Regions from separate parts of the Lichenihabitans sp. Uapishka_5 genome, predicted to be linked through region 3. Evidence: predicted binding sites of a transcription regulator. Region 3 holds the regulator's gene; each other region holds the start of a gene.

Region 1 (4,130 bases), on a different contig from region 3:
CACCATGGCGCCGTTGTAGCTGGCGTAAAGGAATGACAGCCACAATTCGACGCCCAGCATGCGGGAGAAGCTTGGCGCCTGCACCAGCCAATGCAGCGCCGGATAGGCGGTGAGGATTGTCAGGATGGTGCTGCCGAACAGGATCGGGCTGCGGCCGATGCGGTCCGAGATCGCGCCCCAGATGGGCAGCCAGATCAGGTTCGAAAGGCCGACGCAGCAGGTGACGATCAGGGCGTCCGACCGCGTCAGCTTCAACTCGCGCTCGCCGAAGGTCGGGGTGTAGGCGGTGATGAGATAGAACGACACGGTGGTCATCAGCACCAGCGCCATGCCGGCCAGCACGATGCGCCAGTTGGCCCCGAGCGTGCGCATGATCTCGCCCGTGGTCGGGTGGTGGGTGCGGGCCGCAAAGGCCGCGGTCTCGGGCAGGCTGCGCCGGATCACGAACAAGAACGGCACGATCAGGCAGCCGATCACGAACGGAATGCGCCAGCCCCAGCTGGCGATGTCGGCCGGGGCGAGCGACTGCGCCAGCCCATAGCCGATGAGCCCGGCCACGATGGTGGCCACCTGCTGCGAGCCCGACTGCCAGGACACGGTGAAGCCTTTGTGGCGCGGCGTCGCCAACTCGCTCAGGTAGACCGACACGCCACCAAGCTCGACGCCGGCCGAAAAACCCTGCAACAGGCGGCCGAGCAGCACCAGGGCCGGCGCCCAGACGCCGATGCTCGCATAAGGCGGCACAAAGGCGATCAACACCGTGCCCGACGCCATGATGCCGAGCGTCAGGATCAGCCCGCGGCGGCGGCCGATGCGGTCGATGTAGCTGCCCAGCACCAGTGCCCCGATGGGCCGCACCAGGAAGCCGGCCCCGAACACCACCAGGGTGGACATCAGGGAGGCAAATTCGTCGGTGGAGGGGAAGAAGGCGGCCGCGATGTTCTTGGCGTAGAAGCCGTAGAGAAAGAAGTCGAACATCTCGAGAAAGTTGCCGCTCGCGACGCGGAACACTGTCCCGACCTTTGAGCGTGCGCCCGCATCCTGCAGCGGTTCGGCCATCGACAACTCCCTGGCGGCCTATCCGGCCTCGTGTGCCCCGTGCGGCGGGGCTCGTTGGGTCAAGCTGTACCAAGCGCCCGGCACGGGTGTCACGTGCAAACGGGTGGCGGGCCGGCGGCGGCCCTCCCCACCGCGCTTTGTGACGGAACGATGACATGCTACTGGCCCGGCAGGACGGGGCGGGAGAGAAGCCGATGCTGGGCTGGTTTCGGGCGCTGATGCCGAAGGAAGATCGCTTCTTCGGGCTGTTCGAGCGCCATGCCCAGACGCTGGTGGATGGCGCCGAGGCGCTCGACCGGCTGCTGTCGGGCCGCGACAGCGTGCCGGCGGCCTGTCGCGACATCGCCCTGCACGAGACCAGGGCCGACGACATCACGCGCGAAACCCTGTTGGCGGTGCGCCGCACCTTTATCACGCCCTTCGACCGGGGCGACATCCAGGCGCTCGTCACGGCGCTCGACGACGGCATCGACCAGATGCAGAAGACCGCCAAGGCGGTGCAACTGTTCGAGGTGACCACGTTCGATCCCGCCATGCGGGAGATGGGCACCATCATTCTGGAAGCCGCGACGGTGACGCGCGAAGCCGTGCCGCTGTTGCGGTCGATCGGACAGAACGCCACCCGGCTGAACGGGTTGACCGAACGGGTGATCGAGCTCGAGGGGCGTGCCGACGACGTTCACAACGGCGGCCTGAAAGCCTTGTTCGTCGCCTCGGGCGAGGCGCCGATGCGCTTTATCGTCGGCCAGGAGGTCCTCGGCCACCTCGAAAAGGTGATGGACCGCTTCGAGGATGTGGCCAACCAGATCAGCAGCATCCTGGTCGAGCACCTGTAGGCGCCGATGTCGCTCCTCGCCAGCATGCCGCTTGTGGTCGCGCTGATCGGCGTCGCGCTCGTGTTCGACTTCCTCAACGGGCTGCACGATTCCGCCAATTCCATCGCCACCATCGTGTCGACCCGGGTGCTGTCGCCCCGCTACGCGGTCTTATGGGCTGCGTTCTTCAACTTCGTGGCCTTCCTGGTGTTCGGCCTGCACGTCGCCGGCACGGTCGGCTCGGGCATCGTGGCGGTCGACGTCATCGACGACCGGGTGATCTTCGGGGCGCTCGGCGGCGCCATCGTGTGGAACCTCGTCACTTGGCGGCTCGGCATCCCGTCGAGTTCATCCCATGCGCTGATCGGTGGGCTGCTCGGGGCCGGCATCGCCAAGGGCGGCCTCGCGGCCGTGGTGTGGGGCGGCGTCGGCAAGACCGTGGCGGCCATCGTGCTGTCGCCGGCGCTCGGCTTCGCCCTGGCGCTGTTGCTTGTGCTGGCCGTGTCCTGGGGCTTCGTGCGGTCGACACCCGGTCGCGTCGACCGGGTGTTCCGGGTGGCGCAGTTCTTTTCCGCCTCGCTCTACAGCCTCGGCCATGGCGGCAACGACGCGCAAAAGACCATGGGGGTGATCGCGGCCCTCTTGTTCGCGCACGGGGTGGAGCACGGCGGCTTTCACGTGCCGCTCTGGGTCGTGTTGTCGTGCCAGTCCGCTATGGCGCTCGGCACCCTGCTGGGCGGCTGGCGCATCGTCCACACGATGGGATCGAAGATCACCCGGCTGACGCCGATGCAGGGCTTCTGCGCCGAGACGGGCGGCGCCGTGACGTTGTTTCTGGCGACGCTCGGCGGCATCCCGGTTTCCACCACCCACACGATCACCGGGGCCATCATCGGGGTCGGGGCCGCCCGGCGTGTGTCGGCGGTGCGCTGGAACGTGGCGCAGGGCATCGTGGTGGCCTGGGTGGTCACCATGCCGGCCGCGGCCCTGGTGGCGGCGACGCTGTACTGGGTGTCGGGCCTCGCCTGACGGGTTCAGCCGATCAGCGCCAGATAGGCCGCGACCGTGAACACCGACAATAGCGTCGAGGCCAGGATGACCCGCGCCGTGACGGCCGCCTCGCGCCGGTAGAACTCGGCCAGCATGAAGGGCCCCGTGCCGGTCGGCAGCGCCGCCAACAACACCGCCGCATGGGTGAGGGGTGCGGGCAGGGCGAGGACGCGGGCGCAGCCATAGGTGAGAACCGGCTGCGCCAGCAGCTTCAGGCCGACCAGCCCGGCCGTGCCGCCCGCCGTGCCGGGCTGCGACGGGCGCGGCTCGGCCAGAAACAGCCCGAGCGCCACCAGGGCGCAAGGCGAGGCGGCGCCGCCGAGCAGCTTCAAAAACTGTTCGGCGCTCGCCGGCACGCCGAGGCCCGCCAGCGGCACCAGCGCGCCCAGCACGGGCGCCACCAGCAGGGGATTGCGGCCGAGCGAACGCGCCACCTTGGCGGCGAGACGCGCCGGATGGGCTTCCGTCTGCAGCCCCACCTCGATCAACACGATGGCGACCGCGAACAGCACGCAGACCGTCAGGATGGTGGCGATCAAGGTCGGCGGCAGGGCCGTGGGGCCCAGCGCCGCGAGCGCCAGCGGGAAGCCGACGAAGCCCGTATTGGCATAAGCGGCGTTGAGGGCGTCGAGGGTGGCGTCCGCGAGGGGGCGTGGGCGCCGCCAGCGCCAGGCGAGCGTCAGCGCGAAGGTGGCGCCGCAGCCGAACCCGAAGGCCGCGATGAAACCGGGCTGCCACAGGTCCGCCAGCTTGGCATTGGCCGTGATGTCGAACAACAGGGCCGGCAGCGCGAGATAGACCACGAAACGGTTCAACTCGCCCGTGGCCTGCGGCCCCAGCACGCCGAGGCGGCGCACCAGCCAGCCCGCGAAGATCAGCGCGAAGACCGGCAGGACGACCAGGGTGGTGGCAAGCATCGGAACTCCGGCGCTGGAGGCTGTCAGGATGAGGTGGAACCCACTTCATCCGATCGGGCCACCATCGGGCGTCGACAAGGGTGTGCCCAACCGTCTAACAAGCGCGGCCGGACCGCATCAGGGGAAAACCAACATGGCAGGTGTGCCGCCGCGCCTTTCAGAGCCCTTCGCGCTCGACGGCGCGCATGTCAGTTTGCGGCCCCTGGCGGTGGCGGATCACGACGCCCTGGTGGAGGCCGTGCGGGACGGCGAGCTTTGGCGGCTGTGGTACACCGCGATCCCGTCGCCC
Region 2 (4,130 bases), on a different contig from region 3:
AAAGACTGCCCGACAACAGGATCGCGCAAGGCAGCGTCAGCACCCAGGCGAGCAGGATGTTGCGGATGGTCTCCATCTGCACACCCGACCCGTTGGCCGCCATGGTGCCGGCGACGCCCGACGACAGCACGTGGGTGGTCGAGACCGGCAGGCCGAAGCGATCGGCTGCCGCGATGGTGGCCATGGCGACGAGTTCGGCCGCGGCACCCTGGCCATAGGTGAGATGCGTCTTGCCGATGCGCTCGCCGACCGTCACCACGATGCGCTTCCAGCCGATCATCGTGCCGAGGCCGAGCGCCAGCGCCACAACGATCTTCACCCAGGTGGGGATGAACTTGGTCGAATGGTCGAGTTCGCCCTTGTAGGCCGCCAGCGCCTTGGTGTCGTCGGCGCTCAGGCCGCTATTCTGCGCCTTTGGCAGCTTCCGCAGCGCTTCCGAGACGAGATACATGTCGTTGCGGGTGTTGCGCACCTGTTCGGGCGGGATGCGGCTCAGCGTGCCGTATCCCTTCACCTGGTCCGACACGTCGCGGATCAGCACGGACAGCGCCGGATAGGTGGCGTCCTCGATCCGGCTGTCCCGGATAAAGCCCGTGACGGCCGGCCGCGGATCGCCCGTGGCGGCGCGGCCGGCGGCCTTGGCGTCGACGATCCGCGAGGCGTCCTGCGCGACCTGCTCGAAATGCGGCACCTGGCTGTCCGGCACGGCGCGGTTCAGCGCATAGGCGGTCGGCACGGTACCGATCAGGATGAGCATGATGAGCCCCATGCCCTTCTGGCCGTCGTTCGACCCATGGGCGAAGCTCACGCCCGTGCAGGTGAAGATCAACAGCGCCCGGACCCAGCGCGGCGGCGGCGCTTCGGACTTCGGCTCCTGGTAGAGTTGCTTCGAGCGGATCACCAGCTTCATCAGCAGCAGCAGCGCCCCGGCCGCGAAGAAGCCGACCAGCGGCGAAATCAGCAGCGCCTTGCCGATGCTGGCCGCCTGCTCCCAATCGATGCCCGAAGTGCCGCTGCGGCCATGCACCATGGCGTTCGCGACCCCGACCCCGATGATGGAGCCGATCAGCGTATGCGAGCTCGAGGCCGGCAATCCCAGCCACCAGGTGCCGAGATTCCAGATGATGGCCGCGATCAACAGCGCGAACACCATGGCGAAGCCGGCATCGGACCCGACCTGCAGGATGAGTTCGACGGGCAACAGCGACACCACGCCGAACGCCACGGCGCCGGTCGAGAACAGCACGCCGAGAAAGTTGAAGAACCCCGACCACACCACGGCGTGGTTCGGCTTCAGCGAATGGGTGTAGATGACGGTCGCCACCGCATTGGCGGTGTCGTGAAAGCCGTTGACGAATTCGAAGCCGAGCGCGATCACCAGCGCGACGGCGAGCAGCAGATAGGCGAGCGGCGAGTGGGTGGCCGGCCCCGCCTCGCGGACGTCGTTCCAGATGCTGTAGGCCGTAAAGGCGAGCCCGACGGCCATGAGGCCGAACACGCCCACCAGCGTGCCGTGGCTGGCCGGGTATTGCACCTTCGGCCGGTCGGGCGCCGGCGCGGCGCGTGGGACGGCGGACAAGCTGGACATTGGCGAACTCCGGACACGTTCTCCGTCATAGCCGGCCCGTGTGACAGTTTCTTAATGAAGCCTTAGCCTTTCGGGCCGGCGGCAGTGATCGCTCCGCCGCGGGTTGCCGTCCCGTGCCCGCACGAGCCGCGCCGGACCGCACCGGCATAACGTTTCCGAAGGCGAAAGCGGCGGGGTTGATTGTGACATCGGCATGACGGCATGAACCCGATCATGTCTTTTCAAGGAGTTCCGATGGCCGCGACCTTCAAGCATCCGCTGGCCCGCGACGCCAAAGTCTGGACCACCGGGGGCGGCCAGGACGGGACGACGCGTCGGCTTCTCGTGGTCATCACCACGCTCGAGCTCGACGAAACTCACAAGGGCTTCAAGGCCGATAAGGTCGCGCGCTTGTCGGACGCGGCCCGGGACTGGCTGAAGACCCAGGCGACCGAGGCCGACGACTTCGTGCTGATCAACCGCCCTCGCGACTGGGCCTGATCGCCTTCAGGCCGGGACAGCGACAGCCTGTCGGGCCAGCACCGCCTCGAGCCCCTCCGGCACCGGACCGCCGCTGGTCCAGTCGAGCAGTTCCACCGTGTGCAGGATGGGGGTGTCGGTACCCTTGGCGATCTGCGTCATGCAGCCGATGTTGCCGGTGGCGATCACGTCGGCCCGCGTCTTGGCAATGTTGGCCACCTTGCGGGCCCGCAACCGTTCGGCGAAGTCCGGTTGCAGGATGTTGTAGGTGCCGGCCGAGCCGCAGCAGATGTGGCCTTCCGGCACATCCTTGACCGTAAAACCGGCCTGGCGCAGCAGCCGCTTCGGCCCATCGATGATCTTCTGGCCGTGCTGCATCGAGCAGGCCGAATGATAGGCGACCGTCAGCTTGGCCGGGGCCTGCTTGGGCAGGTCGAGGCCGGCGAGATATTCGGTGACGTCGCGCGCTAGGCCGGACACGAGCTTGGCCTTGGCCGCATAGGCCGGGTCGTCACGCAGCATGAAGCCGTAATCCTTGATCGTGGTGCCGCAGCCCGAGGCGGTGACCAGGATGGCGTCGAGCCCGCCGTGGTCGATCTCACGCGTCCAAACGTCGATGGCGCGGCGCGCCAGGGCGAGGCCCTCGGCCTCCTGCCCCATGTGGTGGACGAGCGCGCCGCAGCAGCCCTCGCGCTTCGGCAGCACCACGTCGACGCCAGAGCGGTTGAGCAGACGGATGGCGGCCTCGTTGATGCCGGGCCGCAGCACCGCCTGGGCACAGCCAGTCAGCATGGCGACGCGACGGCGGCCGGCGGCCGGCGGCGTAGCGGCCTTCAGGGTGCGGCCCGGCTCCTGGGCGGAGCGCGACGGCAGGACGGCAGGCGCGAGGTCGAGCATCGCCGCAAGCCGCCGGCCCGCGCCCGGCAGGCGGGCCAGAAGCGGCCGCAGCGGCTTGCCAAACCGCGCTGCCAGCAGCGCCAACCGGAAGCGGTTGCGATGGGGCAGGACGCTCACCAGCAACCACCGCAGGGCCCGGTCGGCCAGGGGGCGCCGGAACGTGGTCTCGATATGGGCGCGAGCGTGGTCGACGAGGTGCATGTAATGCACCCCCGACGGGCAGGTCGTCATGCAGGACAGACACGAAAGGCAGCGATCGATGTGGGTGACGACTTCAGCCGTGGCGGCCTTGCCGCCCTCCAGCATGTCCTTCATGAGGTAGATGCGACCGCGGGGACTATCGAGTTCGTCGGCCTCGAGCAGGTAGGTCGGGCAGGTGGCGGTGCAGAAGCCGCAATGGACGCAGCTGCGCAGGATGCTTTCGGACTCCCGCATGTGCGGGTCGGCCAGTTGCGCCAGGGCAAAGTTGGTCTGCATCGCGTCGGGGTCCCTGTTGGGCGCGGTCAGCCTTCGGCGACCATGAACCCGCGGTTGAGGATAAGGTCGGGGTCGAGGCTCGCTTTCACGCGGGCCACCACCGCCGCGAGGGGCGCGGCCAGCGGCTGGAACACCGGCACGCGGGTCCGCACCGCATCCGGCGCCCGCAGCAGCGTGGCGTGGCCACCGATCAGCGCGAGGGCGTCGCGGATCGCCGTGGCGCCGGCATCCCGCTCGACCGCGGTGGCGAGCCAGATCAGGCCGCCGCCCCAGTCGTACAGATGGGCGAAGGCCAGCCTGCCCCGCAGCGCGTCCACCAGGGTGGGCCCCTGCGTCGGCGGCACGGAGATCCGCCACACGGCGCGGTCCCGCGGCTCGGCCAGCAAGCGGCCGTCCCGCACCGCAGCCCAGAGCGCGGCCGCCGCGTCGCCTTCGATCATCGCCGGACCACCGTAGCGGTGCAGCAGGGTGGCGAGCTGGTCGGCCCGGTAGGCGATCGAGGCCGCGAAGCCCTCGAGGCGCAACAGCGTGCGGGCGCCCGCGCCCTCGACGCCGGGCGGCAGGTGGGCGGCGCCCGACACCTCGTAGGGCGAGCCGAGCGCCGCCGTCAGCAGCGCCACGGCACGCCGATCGTCGAGGCCCGCGAAGGCGAGGGTCAGGGTGCTCTCGGGCCGCGGCAGCACCTTGAAGGTCACTTCGGTGAGAACAC
Region 3 (4,130 bases):
ATTGCAAGGTGTGTCCTGAGGCCTTATCGCGATCCATGAGATTAGCCGACCGCGGCTTCGGCTGCGACCGGAAAGGTCCGCCACCGGCTGGCATCGCTCCTGCTCTTTTCCTCTCGACAGCGATGTGGCGTCCTGTTTCGGAACAATGGCGCGCCGCATCCACACAGGGGCGCAAGTCATGAAGCTGGCAACCTCGCAAGCGGTGTTCGAATATTGGCATTCCTTGTGCCGGGGACGCGTCGCGCCCGACAGGCACGACCTCGACCCCGCAGCCATGCGGGGCATGCTGGCCCATACCTTCATGCTCGAGGTGCACGGCCCGGCGTCGGAGCGACGCTTCACGATCCGCCTCAGCGGCACGCGATTGGATGCGCTGTTCCGGCGCGAGATGAAGGGTGCCGATTTCGACGATCTCTGGTCGGACGACGCGGCGCCGGAGATGCGCACGCTCCTCGACGGCGTTCTGGACGACACCCAGCCGATGTTGTTCGGCGTGTCCGGTGCTCCCGCGGGTGATACCGTCACGGCCTTTGAATTGTTGGTACTTCCGCTACGGCATCACGGCCGCACCCAGGCGCGGCTGCTGTGCAGCCTCGTGCCGGCCGGCACGCCGAGCTGGATCGGCTTGCTGCCGCTGGCGCCGCTGAGCCTCGCAGGATGGCGCGCCCTAGACGCACGTGCCGAGAGCGCCGCCATGCAGCACGCCGCACCGATGCGGTTTACCGGGGGCATACGACGGGCCCACCTCGTGGTTTACGAAGGCGGACGCAACGGTGACGTAACGGCAGCGCCCAAGCAAGTCCGCGTTAAGACCGGTATGCCAAGGTCATCCGAACCGCCCCTCTCGACGCGTCGTTCATGACCCCGCAGCGCAAGCTCGATCACAGACCGGAAGAACGCCGCCGCCATCAACGCGTCGGCGTCGTGCTGCTCGGCCGCTACATGCTGGCCGACCGTCAGGAATACCCTTGTCAATCGATCGACATGTCGCCCGGCGGCCTGGCCCTGGTGGCGCCGGTGCTGGGAGAGGTCGGCGAGCGCGTTGTCTGCTACCTGGAGCAGATCGGCCGTGTCGAAGGCACGGTCGCGCGCCAGTTTTCGCACGGTTTCGCGCTCGGGTTCAGCGTGCCGTTGATCAAGCGAGAGAAATGGGCCGATCAGCTGACTTGGCTGGCCAACCGGCAGGCGCTCGGCTTGCCGGAAGATCGCCGTCACGGGCGTATCGTTCCGAAACACCTCCGCACCACCCTGCGCATGGACGACGGCACCGAGATGGCAGTGCGGCTGCTCGACATCTCGATTTCGGGCGCCGCCATCATCGCGGACCAGCGGCCGCCCCTCGGCAGCATCGTCATGCTGGGTTCGACGCCGGGACGTGTGGTGCGCGCCTTCGGGAATGGCGTCGGTATTCAGTTCACGGTGCCGCTGCCGGCAGATCAGTTCGGGGAAGACCTCATCCTCTAAAGGGAGCGCCGCCTCACAGGCCGGAGCAAGGCCTCAGCCCTTGCCGAAGGTTTCGTCAAAGGCGTAACCGGCGCCCCGCACGGTTCGGATCGGATCGCGCTCACGACCGCGCGACAGCGCCTTGCGCAGCCGCCCGACATGCACATCGACGGTGCGCTCGTCGATCTCGGCCGACAATCCCCACACGCCGTCGAGCAATTGCGCCCGGGAGAAAACGCGACCGGGGCGCTCCATCAGGTAATCCAGCAGCCGGAACTCGGTGGGCCCGAGGGCGATGTCGCGGTGGCCGCGGCGCACCCGGTGGGTTTCGCGGTCGAGATCGAGGTCGCCGGCGGTCAACCGGTTGGCGAGGCGCTCGGGCCGCGAGCGCCGCAACAGCGAGCGCACCCGCGCCATCAGTTCCGGCACCGAAAACGGCTTGACGACATAATCGTCCGCCCCGACCGACAGCCCCCGGACGCGCTCGCCTTCCTCGCCCCTGGCGGTCAGCATGATGACCGGCAGGGTGCGGGTTGCCTCGCGGGCGCGCAGGCGCCGGCAGATCTCGAGGCCCGACACGCCGGGCAGCATCCAGTCGAGGATCACCAGGTCGGGCGCCATCTCGGTCAGGCGCAGTTCCGCGTCATCGCCGCGCTCGACCCGCTCGACCGAGAAGCCTTCCGCTTCGAGATTGTAGGCCAGCAGCGTCCCAAGGGCCTGCTCGTCCTCGACGACGAGGATATGGGGTGCCGCTCCCGCCACGGGGACGCGGTCGGCGGTCGATCGCAGCGTGTTCATCGGGCGGCGCTCCGAAGCCGTCAGCCGGACAAGGGCGCGAGACGGCCCTTCGGCCGGTCGATCGGCAGAGCCTCGCCGGTCACGAGATAGACCACCGTTTCGGCAATGTTGGTGGCATGATCGCCGACGCGCTCGATGTTCTTCGAGCAGAACAACAGGTGGGTGCAGAACGAGATGTTGCGCGGGTCTTCCATCATGAAGGTCAGCAGGTCGCGGAACACCGAATCCTCGAGAGAGTCGAGTTCGCCGTCGCGCGACCACACCGATTGCGCACGCTCGACGTCGCGCTGCGCGTAAGCGTCGAGAACATCCTTCAGCTGATGGGCCGCGATCTCGCTCATGTGGCGCAACCCGACGGCGGCGCGCGCGACGCGCGGTTCGGTGGCGACGCTCATGGTGCGCTTGGCAATGTTCTTGGCCAGATCACCGATGCGCTCGAGGTCGCCCGACACCCGGATGGCGGCCACGATCTCGCGCAGGTCGACGGCCATCGGCTGCCGGCGTGCGATGGTCAGGATCGCGGCCTCTTCGATCTCGCGCTGCAGCGTGTCGAGGCGCGGATCGATCCCGATCACCCGGTTGGCGAGCTCGGTGTCGAGCGCCGACAAGGCATCCATGGCGTCGGACAGCATGTGCTCGGCAATGCCGCCCATCTCGGCGATCTTGCGGCCGAGACCCTCGAGTTCCTGGTCGTAGGCGGAAACGATATGTTCGGACATGGCGGAGCCCTTCAGCCGAAACGGCCGGTAATATAGGCCTGGGTCTGCTTGACGGCCGGGCTGGTGAAGATCTTGCGGGTGTCGTCGAATTCGATCAGCTCGCCGAGATACATGAAGGCGGTCTTGTCGGACACGCGCGCGGCCTGCTGCATGTTGTGGGTCACGATCGCAAGCGTGAAGCGGCTTTTCAGCTCGTCGATCAATTCCTCGATTTTGGCGGTCGAGATCGGGTCGAGCGCCGAGCAGGGCTCGTCGAGCAGGATCACGTCGGGTTGCAGCGCGATGGTGCGGGCGATGCAAAGGCGCTGCTGCTGGCCGCCCGACAGGCCGAGGCCGCTCGTGTGCAGCTTGTCTTTCACCTCCGGCCAGAGGGCCGAACCCTTCAGCGCCTGCTCGACGCGGCCATCCATCTCGGACTTCGCCACCTTCTCGTAAAGCCTGATCCCGAACGCGATGTTCTCGTAGATCGACATCGGGAACGGCGTCGGCTTCTGGAACACCATACCGACGCGCGAGCGCAGCAGGTTGAGGTCGATGTCCCGCCGCAAAATGTCCTCGCCGTCGAGCAGCACCTGGCCTTCGGCGCGCTGGCGCGGATACAGGTCGTACATGCGGTTCATCACGCGCAGCAGCGTGGACTTGCCGCAGCCGGACGGCCCGATAAAGGCCGTGACGCGGTTGGGCGCCAGGTCGAGCGAGATCCCCTTCAGGGTCATGGTGTCGCCGTAGAAGAACTTGAGGTCCTTCACGGCAATTTTCGGCTGGACACGGGCGCGGGGCGCCTCGATGGGCGCCGTCTCGGTCATGGTCATTTGCTTGTCCTTGGCGTTCCGAGCGCCCGGGCCACGATGCTGAGCAGGAGAACCGTGACGGTGATCAGCAGCGCCCCCGTCCAGGCCAGCGACTGCCAGTCCTTGTAGGGGCTGAGCGCGAACTGGAAGATCACCGTCGGCAGGCTGGCCATCGGCCCGTTGAGGTTGGCCGAAAAGAACTGGTTGTTGAGCGCGGTGAAGAGCAGCGGCGCCGTTTCGCCGCTCACCCGGGCCACGGCCAGCAGCACGCCGGTGACGATGCCGGCCTGAGCGGCCTTGTAGGCCACCTTGGTGATCACATAGGCGCGCGGCAGTCCCATGGCGGCGGCGGCCTCCCGCAGCGGGTTCGGCACCAGCA

Evidence for each region. The regulator PhoB, encoded in region 3, activates phosphate uptake and scavenging genes when phosphate is short. The targets are predictions, from matches to a motif close to TGTCATNNANCTGTCAT.
Region 1: a site for PhoB is predicted at 1,199-1,215, ahead of P7D22_RS15090 (DUF47 domain-containing protein). Genes of this name have one in related genera too.
Region 2: a site for PhoB is predicted at 1,771-1,787, ahead of P7D22_RS16275 (inorganic phosphate transporter). Genes of this name have one in related genera too.

The regions. Positions count from the first base shown of each region.
Region 1 covers NZ_JARPVX010000046.1:27,183-31,312, reverse strand. The annotation lists partial or broken gene P7D22_RS15095 (MFS transporter) at 1-1,059, opposite strand, end outside; gene P7D22_RS15090 (DUF47 domain-containing protein) at 1,254-1,895, shown strand; gene P7D22_RS15085 (inorganic phosphate transporter) at 1,920-2,903, shown strand; gene P7D22_RS15080 (AEC family transporter) at 2,909-3,841, opposite strand; gene P7D22_RS15075 (GNAT family N-acetyltransferase) at 3,975-4,130, shown strand, end outside.
Region 2 covers NZ_JARPVX010000055.1:8,384-12,513, forward strand. The annotation lists gene P7D22_RS16275 (inorganic phosphate transporter) at 1-1,588, opposite strand, end outside; gene P7D22_RS16280 (hypothetical protein) at 1,823-2,068, shown strand; gene glcF (glycolate oxidase subunit GlcF) at 2,075-3,421, opposite strand; gene glcE (glycolate oxidase subunit GlcE) at 3,448-4,130, opposite strand, start outside.
Region 3 covers NZ_JARPVX010000001.1:171,811-175,940, forward strand. The annotation lists gene P7D22_RS00730 (rhomboid family intramembrane serine protease) at 1-7, opposite strand, end outside; gene P7D22_RS00735 (PAS domain-containing protein) at 179-862, shown strand; gene P7D22_RS00740 (PilZ domain-containing protein) at 859-1,464, shown strand; gene phoB (phosphate regulon transcriptional regulator PhoB) at 1,498-2,241, opposite strand; gene phoU (phosphate signaling complex protein PhoU) at 2,262-2,960, opposite strand; gene pstB (phosphate ABC transporter ATP-binding protein PstB) at 2,972-3,772, opposite strand; gene pstA (phosphate ABC transporter permease PstA) at 3,769-4,130, opposite strand, start outside.